DNA from 3 places in the Novosphingobium sp. FG90 genome. Region 1 is predicted to be linked to each of the others. Evidence: predicted binding sites of a transcription regulator. Region 1 holds the regulator's gene; each other region holds the start of a gene.
The links. The regulator LexA, encoded in region 1, represses DNA repair genes until DNA is damaged. The targets are predictions, from matches to a motif close to GTTCCNCNCTTGTTCT.

Region 1 (3,274 bases):
CGACGGGAGAGGCGGTACGCATTTCGACGGGAGCGCCACTGCCAGACGACGCGGCGGCGGTAATCCTGCAGGAAGATCTCGTGCGCGACGGTCAGTCCCTGACACTGTCCGGTGACCTGCCCGAGCCCCCGCATAAGCATATCCGGCATTGCGGTATGGACTTCGCCGAGGGTGCGCAAGTCATCTCCTCCGGCATGTGCATCACACCGGCGCAGATGGCATTGGCGATCGCCGCTGGCCATACGCATCTGCCCGTACATCGGACACCGCGCCTCACCGTGATCGACAGTGGTGATGAACTCGTGGCCGATCCAGAACTCTGCGCACCGCATCAAATCCCCGCGAGCAATGGCACCATGCTGGTCGCAATGGCGGGGGCGCTTGGCATCAACGCCCGCCGGATCGGACCGGTGGCGGACGATATCGATGCCATAACATCCGCTTTCGAAGCTTCGGGCGACGTCGATCTCATCGTAACGAGCGGCGGAGCCTCAGTCGGGGATCACGACCTCATTCGCCCGGCACTCGAGCGCTGGGGCGCCTGCATCGATTTCTGGCGCGTTGCGATCAAGCCGGGCAAGCCCATCCTCGTCGCCACGCGCGAATTGCCGGGACGGCGGCAGATCGTGCTCGGCCTCCCCGGCAACCCGGTGTCCAGCTACGTCACCGCCTATCATTTCCTCCTCCCTCTTCTGCGCGCAATGCAAGGCGCTGCGCGTCCATTGCCCATGCGCCTAACCACCCGACTGGGCATGCCGCTGCGCGCGAGCGGTCGCCGCAGGGAATTCTTGCGGGGCTGGTGGAACGGGCAAAGCGTGATGGTGCACGAACTGCAGGACAGTGGCGCCCTGTCGTCACTGGCGGCGAGCAATGTCCTTGTCGATCGCCCGGCGATGGCTGGACCCGCCGTAACGGGCGATGAAGTCCAGATCTTCCTACTCCATAATGGCGGTATTGCCTGAAGCATTGTTATTTGGTTGCTTGATTGTTCTCTCAATGTTCACTACCAGAACAAACGGGATCAGGGTTCGCCTGGTTCGGAGGTCACGAAAAGGCAGCGACAATGTTGACGCGCAAGCAGCACGAATTGCTCCGGTTCATCCAGACCCGGCTTGAGGAGAGCGGCATCTCCCCCAGTTTTGAGGAGATGAAGGAAGCGCTCGACCTCAAGTCCAAGTCCGGTGTGCACCGCCTGATTTCGGCATTGGAAGAGCGAGGCTTCATCCGCCGCCTCCCCAATCGCGCGCGCGCCCTGGAGGTCCTGCGCCAACCCGACGATACGGGCAGCAAGGCGCCTCGTCCCTCCGCTGCCAATAGCAATGACGGGATCGCACCTGTGCAGACGCCGCGCCGTGCGGTTGAACCGGCCAATGACGTGATCGAAATTCCGCTGCACGGTCGCATCGCCGCAGGCGTTCCCATCGAGGCTCTTGAAGGGCAATCGACCCTGCCTGTCCCAGCTGCTCTGCTCGGTTCGGGTGAACATTATGCGCTGGAGGTATCTGGCGATTCGATGATCGAGGCAGGTATTCTCGACGGCGATTTCGCCCTCGTTAAGCGCACCAATGCCGCGCGGGACGGTGAAATCGTGGTGGCCCTCATCCGTGGAGAGGAGGCCACCCTCAAGTACCTGCGGCGTGAAGCTGGAATGGTCCGTCTAGATCCCGCGAACGCCGCTTACGAGCCGCAAATTTATGGGCCGGATGAAGTGGAAGTTCAGGGCAAGCTCGCCGGCCTGCTCCGTCGATACAACTAAGTTCTAAGCTTACACACCGTCACCATCACGAGCGGGCAGAGCTTTTCGGAGCAGCATTAAGCTGAGCCGGATTACTTGGCCCCACTTGTGGTGGCGATTTCTGTTGAATCGACTGCAAGCAATAATTCTTTCGAGGAACTTCACTTCCCCGCGAGTGAAGCATTATTTTGCTGCCAGTGATCCATTGAGACGGCTCTGGGGTGGCGAGGCACGCCACCAGCCATGTTCGCCTTGGGCCTGCGCCACGGTATCGATCCGAGCCTGGTCCAGATATATGGCCAGTCCTCCGGTACGCTCAAGAGAACCACGATCAGCCTTGAACCAGCGTGGCCGACAACTGCGTGGTAACCACCGATCCGAAATAACGATATCGCTACGCTCACATGCAGCCGCAAGCGAACGTTCTGCCACGGAATCGCGCCCTCGCGAAATCAGCAGGTGCCAGGTCTTTCCCGATCTCCGGACGGGAACAGTGCAGAAATCCGGATTGCACAGAGCGCCCGGCAGCTTGTCGAAAGTAGCAGGCAGAGTTTCTATCCCCGCGAATTCCATAAGATTGTCCCGAGCGTAGCCGCTTCGGCTGTTCCTGAGCAAAAACAGCCGGTTTCCATCGTCTTCCACAAGGCCCACGTGACGCCCGTCGCCCGACACCAGTACGTCCGCAGGCGGCGCCATCGCCAGAAACAGCACCCCGATGGCAGCAACCGGAAGCCCTGCCCAGCGGATGCGACCGCTCCACAAGCCAAGCCAAAGCCCTCCTGCGACAAAAAGCAGGAACGCCCATGCATTCGTGCCCGGCAACAGGTTGACCGCGCCCGGCCTGGAGGCAAACCAGTGGGCCAATCCAACCAGCATATCCACCGAGATCCCGGCGAGCCACCAGAATGGCCCTCCCATCCCCACGATGTCGAGCATGAGCGCGCAAGCCAGCAACGGCATCACGATAAACGTCGACCACGGGATCGCGACCACGTTGGCAAGGGCTCCATACACACCCGCGCGGTGAAAATGGAACAGGCCGATCGGCATGAGTGCCAGGTCGATGACCGCGCCGGTCAGCAGGAGGAGGAGAAGATGCCGGACGCCTTGCGCTGCCACCCCTTCGTCGCGCGGCCCGAGGAAATGGCGCACCGGTTCGGAGGTACTGACCGCGATCAGCGCCAGAACCGCGCCGAAGCTCATCTGGAAGCTCGGCCCCATTACCGCCTCAGGCCAAAGCAGCAGGACGCTGAACGCCGCAACAGCCAGCATGCGCAAGGACAGGGGTTCACGCCCGAGGGCCAGCGCCGCCAGAACCAGCAACGCCCCTATGCATGACCGAACGGTAGGGACTTCGGCGCCGGACAGCAGCGTATAAGCCAAACCTGCGAGCGCCCCTACCCCGGCCGCGACTACCGGTAGCCTGACCCTCAATGCAATCCATGGGAAAAATGCCAGCAACCGAATTACCAGGAGATATACGGCGCCCACCATGGCGCTGACATGCAGGCCACTGATCGACAACAGGTGCGCCAGCCC
Region 2 (3,274 bases), on a different contig from region 1:
ATGGTGGACTCCTGTCCTTGTTGGTTGCTGGCATGAGGAACGCGCGATCTATGACGAAGTTGCCCCGGATGTCGGATATGGAGGGCTCAGCGGTCGCGATACCGCGGCGGACGCTTCTCGCGGAATGCGGCGACCCCCTCGGAAAAATCCTCGGACATGAGCATCATGACCTGCTGCCTATCCTCCACCGCCATCGCATCCGACAGTGAGCGGGCATCCAGGTTGCGGTTCAGCGCTTCCTTGGTGAGCCTGAGGCCCATCGGTGCATTGGCGACCATTTCTGCCGCGAGGGCGAGGCCGGTGTCCAGCAGGTCTTCCGGGGGCACTATCCGGCTGAGCAGGCCACAGGACAGCGCGGTTTCGGCCGTCATGAAACGGCCGGTCAGGATATACTCCGAAGCGATCGAAGCACCGACGAGGCGCGGCAGGAAATAGCTGCATCCCAGGTCGCATCCGCCCAGCCCAACCTTGATATAGGCGGCGTTCATACGAAGATCCTGCGTACCGAACCGCACGTCGCTCGCCAGCAGGAGGGAGAAACCCGCGCCGCATGCCGCGCCATGGCCGAGGGTGACGATCGGCTGCGGGCAGGCACGCATCAGTTCGAGCAGTCCGCCGAGAGCCCGTTGCAGGCGCCAGTAGTGCTGCAACTGGCCGCGCGAACCGTCGTCCTCCCACCCGGCAAGGTCAAGTCCGGCGCAGAAGGCGCGACCCTCGGCACGGAGGATCACGACTCGCACGTCGAGCCGTTCGGGCAGGGTGGCGAAATAATCGCGCAGGGCGAACGTCATCTCCTCGTCGAAGGCATTGAGCGCCTGCGGGCGATTGAGAGAGACGATCTCCACCGCATCGCGGCGCTCGACAAGGATCGGATGGGCCATGGCGCAGGATAGGCCGCGCCGGAGCGAATGCGCAATCACCAGAGCGCAAACGTGCTTGCTCACAAAAGCGAGAGTTGCCCATCCATAGAGGGGCGGCGGAACAGCGTGCAGTCCAGTGCGACATGGGGTCCGGTCATGCCCAGTCGCGTGGCGGCGACGCGGAATCGGCGACGGAACAGGTCGGCCCAGACGCCTTCGGGCCTCATGCGGGTGCCGAAGTTCGGATCGTTGTCCCGCCCGCCACGGATCGAGCGGATCGTTGCCATTACCTTGCCCGCGCGCTGCGGAAAATGCGCGTCGAGCCATTCGCGGAACAGGGGAGCCACTTCGTGCGGCAGGCGGATCACGATCCATGAGGCCGACCGGATGCCGCGCGCGGCGGCGTCCTCCAGTATCGCTTCCATGAAACTGTCGGTGATCGAGGGGATGACAGGGGCGATCGAGACATGCGCCGGCACGCCAGCTGCTACCAGTCGGCCGAGCGCAGCCATGCGTTTTGCGGGGGAGGCCGCGCGCGGCTCGAGCTTCTGCGACAGCACCGGGTCGAGACTGGTCACCGAAATGCCGACATGCACGAGACCGTGGGTCGCCAGTTGTTCCAGCAGATCGAGGTCGCGCAGCACGCGGTCTGACTTGGTAGTGATCGTCACTGGATGGCGCACATCGAGGCACAGTTCCAGCACCTCGCGCGTAATGCGGTAGCGGGCCTCGATCGGCTGGTAGGGGTCAGTATTGGTGCCCATCGCGATCGGCGCGGGCTTGTAGCCGGGCTTTGCCAGTGTTTCTCGCAGCAGCTTCGCGGCGGTCGGCTTGGCGAACAGCTTCGTTTCGAAATCGAGGCCGGGCGAAAGATCGTGATAGGCATGCGTGGGGCGGGCGAAGCAGTAGATGCAGCCATGCTCGCACCCCCTGTAAGCGTTGACCGAACGATCGAACGGCACATCGGGCGACTTGTTGAACGAGAGGATCGAGCGCGGGTGCTCCTCCGTAACTGTCGTCGCCGGGTGGCGGGCAGGGCCGTCTATCGTTTCCGCCGCGTCGAGCCAGTCGCCGTCGGCTTCGCGTGCAGGCAGGTTGAAGCGCGTGCTTATCGCACCACTTACCGCTCCTCTGCCCTTGATTGGTTCCATGACATCCGTTTGAACAAAACAGGAACATATGTCAATCTGCCTTTACGTATCCCCGCGCAGGTTGATCTTGCTGCGCTGCACCCTTAGGCGGGCGTGAAAGGGGAATTTCATGGCAGGCGCAGCGCGCAGGGTCGGAGCCGAGACGTCCGCGACACGGGCGGTCATCGTCGAGGCTACCAACCAGTTGATCCGGGACGAAGGCTATGCCGCCGTCAGCACGCGGCGCGTGGCGGGCCGGGCAGGGCTCAAACCCTCACTGGTGCACTACTATTTCCCCACCACCGACGACCTGCTGGTGGAGGTTTCGCGGCAGGGGGCGGCGCAAAGTGATCGCATGATCGAGGAGGCGCTGGCCTCCGACGACCCGCTGCGCGCGCTATGGAGCTTCTTCATCGACACCAGCCGGGTGGCGATGGCGCTGGAATTCATGGCGCTTGCCAACCATCGTCCTGCGGTGCGCGACTACATGGCGCAGCACAGCGAGGAAATGCGTGCGCGGCAGGTCACGATCCTGCAGCACCTGCTCGGCGACCGGCTGGACCGGCTCGATGGCTTCGACGCGGCGGGGCTCAGCGTCGTTCTTGCCGGAATCGGCCGCGCGGTGGTGATGGAACAGGGGCTGGGCGTAAAGACCGGTCATGCCGAGGCGATCCGTATCGTCGAGGGCTGGCTGGACAAGCTGGCTGCCTGAGACACTATGGCGACACATACCGTGCGGGCGCTGATTAGGGCGTCGCGCGGGGTGGCAGGTGCAACTCGGCTTGATTCTCCCTGAAGCCGGGCGAAGAACGTGATAACAGCGTTCTCATACGGCATTCCTGGGAGACAAGGCCATGACGGTCACCACCACAGCTCAGCTGAAGGCTGAGCACATCAAGCCGAAGATCGGCAGCCGCATTCTCAATTCGAAGGAAGAACTGCTTTCCGGCGAACTCGCCGCGCAGCTGCGCGAGGAGCTTGAAGCACGTGGCATCCTGGTTTTCCCGAAGATCGGTTTCGATGACGCGGAACAGATCGCCTTCACCAAGACGCTTGGCGAGTACGCACCCGAAGGGCCGGACGGCGAGCCGAGCAAGATCACGCTCGACGTGAAGGAAAACCCGGCCAGCGCGGAATACCTCAAGGGTTCGCTCTACTGGCACATCGACGGGACCCGCAACGAAGTGCCGATCCTGGCCTCGCTGCTTTCATGCAAGGTGCCGAGCCCGAAGGGAACCGGCAACACCGGTTTCTCGAACACCTATGCCGCCTATGATGCGCTGT
Region 3 (3,274 bases), on a different contig from region 1:
GCCGAACAGATGCGTGGTCCCGGTGAGATCGAGCCAGAGGCCATCGGCATCGCAGGCACTTGCGGTCGGTGTCCAGTGCCGGACGGCGTGAAGCGCCAGCCGGTTGAGCCAGGCCGCGTCTGCAGTTCGGTCCGCGCCGCGCACGTCGAGGTCGCTTATGAGTGCGCGTGCGTGGGCGGCGGCCATGCCGGGACGCAATCCAAGGTCGAGCGCGACCGGGCAGGCGGCGGTCACGATGTCGCGTTGCCCGCTGCGCGTGATGAGGACCAGGGGCCTGGTCCGGAGATCTGACTCGCAATGCGCCGCGTGCACCGGCCACGGCCTGCCGGCCGGTCCACCGTCGTCACAAGCCATGCCCCTGAAGGGATGATCGGTGGTTTCGCTGCGCCGCCCCATCTCGCGCATCGTCGGTCGCTGATGAGCCGGCAGTGCGTCGATATCGGCCTGCGCCGGGGCGGGGCCAAGCGGACCTTGCGCCCAGCGGGCGCCGGGTCGCCATCCGCCGCCGCGCGGCACCGAGCAGGCACCGGGGTCGTCGTCGATGGCTTGCAAAAAGCGCGGGACCAGCGCGGCCGCGTCACGCGGCGCGGATGGACGCTCCAACCGGCGCAGTCGCTCGATCGGCAACTGCGGCAGGTAGAGCGAGGCAACCCTGGTCATCGCAGGCCTCGACAAGAAGGGAAAAGGGATTGCCGCCGCGCTGGCGGACAAGTTCGATCGTCCATTGCCCCCGGCCGATGCCCGCATGGGGTAGCGTGGTGGAAGGCGCCGCTGCGATGCTCCAGCGCGTCATTGCAGAGGAGGGCTGAGCCAGCGGGCTGCGCTCGCGCGAACGATGCCGCCGGTAGAGAAGCATCGGGGTTTGCCCGTCGGATGCAGCCAGCTGCAGGCGCCGGGTAGCGGTCTGGTCGGCGGCTTTGACCTCGGCGATGACGCAGGCCAGCGATCCGTCGCGCAAAGCATCTTCGGCCAGTGCAAGGACTTCGGAGTCCTTCCTGCCCTGGGCATAGAGCACCTTGCCGGGGCCGAGCCCGACCTGTTCGAGGCCCGGAGCATACAGGTCGAAGCGGCTAAGCGCCCACAGCACGGTCATGCCCTGGACGGCAGCAAAGCGCGCGGCGAGCCCTGCGGCAAACAAGGTGGCGGCAGCATCGTCGCTCCAGCTGGCGCTGGCGCCGGCGATCTCGTGAAGCGCAGCGCCATCGAGGCCGCCGCTGGCGAGGCGCGTGTCGATTTGCAGCAGGCCGAACGGCAGCACCGGCCCGCGCGCTGCCTGCACCTGCGCGATCTGGGCGCGTAGTGCGGCAAGGTGCTCGGCAGGCAGCCGGGAGGGAAGGGCGGTTTGCAGGATCATTGGTCAACAGCGACTCATGTGTTCGCTATATGTTCCATTCCGACCGCCACTGCGTCAAGGTGTCGGGCCATGCAAACGAGGGAGAAGGCCGCTAAGCAACGGGTTGATAAAGAGAAAGAAATTTCAGGTAAACCGTTGTGCTCAGTAGTGTCCTCAAGGAAGGGAACGCGCTCGGGGGCTGTTGATGGGCAGTTTCCTCGCGGTTCGCGCGCAGTTGTGTGACGCGGCATTGTTCGGCGAGAGCGTGCTCACTGGCTGAGCGCCGGGCCCCGTGCCCGTCACTCACAAGCTGCTCAGCCACAACCACGTGGATCAGAGCACGGTCGATCCTAACGTCCCGCGCCTTAGCCTGCCCCAACACGCTAGCAGGGGACGGATTGCAGCTGCAGGATAGGATCAAGCCTGTGTCCGCGTGGGCTCTGCAAATCCGCTGGGCCGCGCGACTTTCTGCTGTTCAGCTGCCCGCCGGTCGGTGTAGCGCTTGTAAGCGTACCCGCTTGCGACTGCGGTGATGAGGCCAAGGGTGCCGAGGCGGCGTATCACCATCGGCGCTGCAAAGCCGAGCAAAGTTCCTCCAGTGCCGCTCACCCCCTGGACGTGCTTTGCGGCCTTGTTTCCTGCGATTGCGCCGATGACCTTGCCAAACATGGGAATCCTCCTTGTGTGCGTTATGCAAGAGACCGGGCCGAGAATGGTTCCGCGCGCGATGTTATCCGGGTAATTCGGGCACCGGATGCGTTTCACATATCCACAGGCTGTGGACAAAGCGGCCTCAAGGCGCGTTCAGCGTGAGTATGCGACTTTGAACGCGGTTTCGGCTGTTCCATGGTGGAAGGCCGCGAAGCTCGAAAGCAACGTAGGTTTGCGAACCATAGACATCGACAGGACGAACTTCTCATGAACAACAGCGATCTCGCCGACGCCATCGCCAACGATCACGGCATTACCAAAATCGACGCCCGCAAGATTGTCGACGCCGTCTTCGAGGCCATCGGCAGCGCGGCAGCCAAGGGTGAGGAAGTCTCGCTCAACGGCTTTGGCAAGTTCAAGGTGAAGGACAGCCCCGAACGTGAAGGCCGCAACCCCGCTACCGGCGAGGCAATGACCATCAAGGCTTCGAAGAAGCTGACCTTCACGGTCGCCAAGGCGGTCAAGGACAAGCTCAACGGCTGATGCAATACGGCGGCGGCGGCGCGCCTATTGCCGGCGTCGCCACCATGCATAATTTCCCTGACCAGTTCCCGAGGCCGAGCGGCATGATCGTACGGATAACAGTGGGCAGCAACGCTGACCTTCTTGAATGGTCGGCTCTGCGCACGTCGCTCTGGCCAGATGGCTCGGAAGCAGAGCACCAGGAAGACGTGGTTCAACTGATGGCGGAGCCACAGCCTTTCATTGGCTTTCTGGCGCGCGATCAGCGCGGCGCGCTTGTCGGATTTGCGGAAGCCGCGCTGCGCGTCGATTACGTCAACGGCTGCGAAACTTCACCGGTCGCGTTCCTTGAGGGGCTGTATGTCGTGGAAGAATGCCGGCGGCAAGGCATTGGTCGCGGCTTGGTGGACGCCGTGGAAGCTTGGGCTCGCAGCATGGGCTGCGCTGAACTCGCCTCGGATGCCATGTTGGACAACACCGTGTCGCATGCGATGCACGCAGCGCTGAAATTCGAGGAAACCGAGCGAGTGGTGTATTTTCGCAAGGTCCTGACGCCGATGCCGCTGTTAAGCTGAACTGCTCCAGATGAAGCTTCGGATGTCGATTGACACCTTTTTCCGCAGCTTGTTCACCGTGTTATCAACAGGCCGCACATCTATGGGGCATGCCGGGCAGACCGGGCATTGATGCTGATCGGCCGCCGCCAATCCGACGATAGGAGTATCTGCTGGCCAATCGTCTCATAGGAACACGCGCCGTTGGCGCATT

Region 2: ACODRZ_RS06030 (PA0069 family radical SAM protein) is a predicted target of LexA. The motif match lies at 2,022-2,037, and genes of this name have one in related genera.
Region 3: ACODRZ_RS25545 (ImuA family protein) is a predicted target of LexA. The motif match lies at 1,375-1,390, and genes of this name have one in related genera.

Annotation. Positions count from the first base shown of each region.
Region 1 covers NZ_JBMDIO010000009.1:132,361-135,634, reverse strand. The annotation lists gene ACODRZ_RS10920 (molybdopterin molybdotransferase MoeA) at 1-962, shown strand, start outside; gene lexA (transcriptional repressor LexA) at 1,064-1,756, shown strand; gene ACODRZ_RS10910 (ComEC/Rec2 family competence protein) at 1,919-3,274, opposite strand, start outside.
Region 2 covers NZ_JBMDIO010000004.1:271,464-274,737, forward strand. The annotation lists gene ACODRZ_RS06020 (hypothetical protein) at 1-2, opposite strand, end outside; gene ACODRZ_RS06025 (enoyl-CoA hydratase/isomerase family protein) at 87-881, opposite strand; gene ACODRZ_RS06030 (PA0069 family radical SAM protein) at 941-2,011, opposite strand; gene ACODRZ_RS06035 (TetR/AcrR family transcriptional regulator) at 2,121-2,702, shown strand; gene ACODRZ_RS06040 (TauD/TfdA dioxygenase family protein) at 2,845-3,274, shown strand, end outside.
Region 3 covers NZ_JBMDIO010000058.1:7,425-10,698, forward strand. The annotation lists gene ACODRZ_RS25540 (DUF6504 family protein) at 1-660, opposite strand, end outside; gene ACODRZ_RS25545 (ImuA family protein) at 578-1,354, opposite strand; gene ACODRZ_RS25550 (hypothetical protein) at 1,751-2,002, opposite strand; gene ACODRZ_RS25555 (HU family DNA-binding protein) at 2,252-2,527, shown strand; gene aac(6') (aminoglycoside 6'-N-acetyltransferase) at 2,611-3,081, shown strand.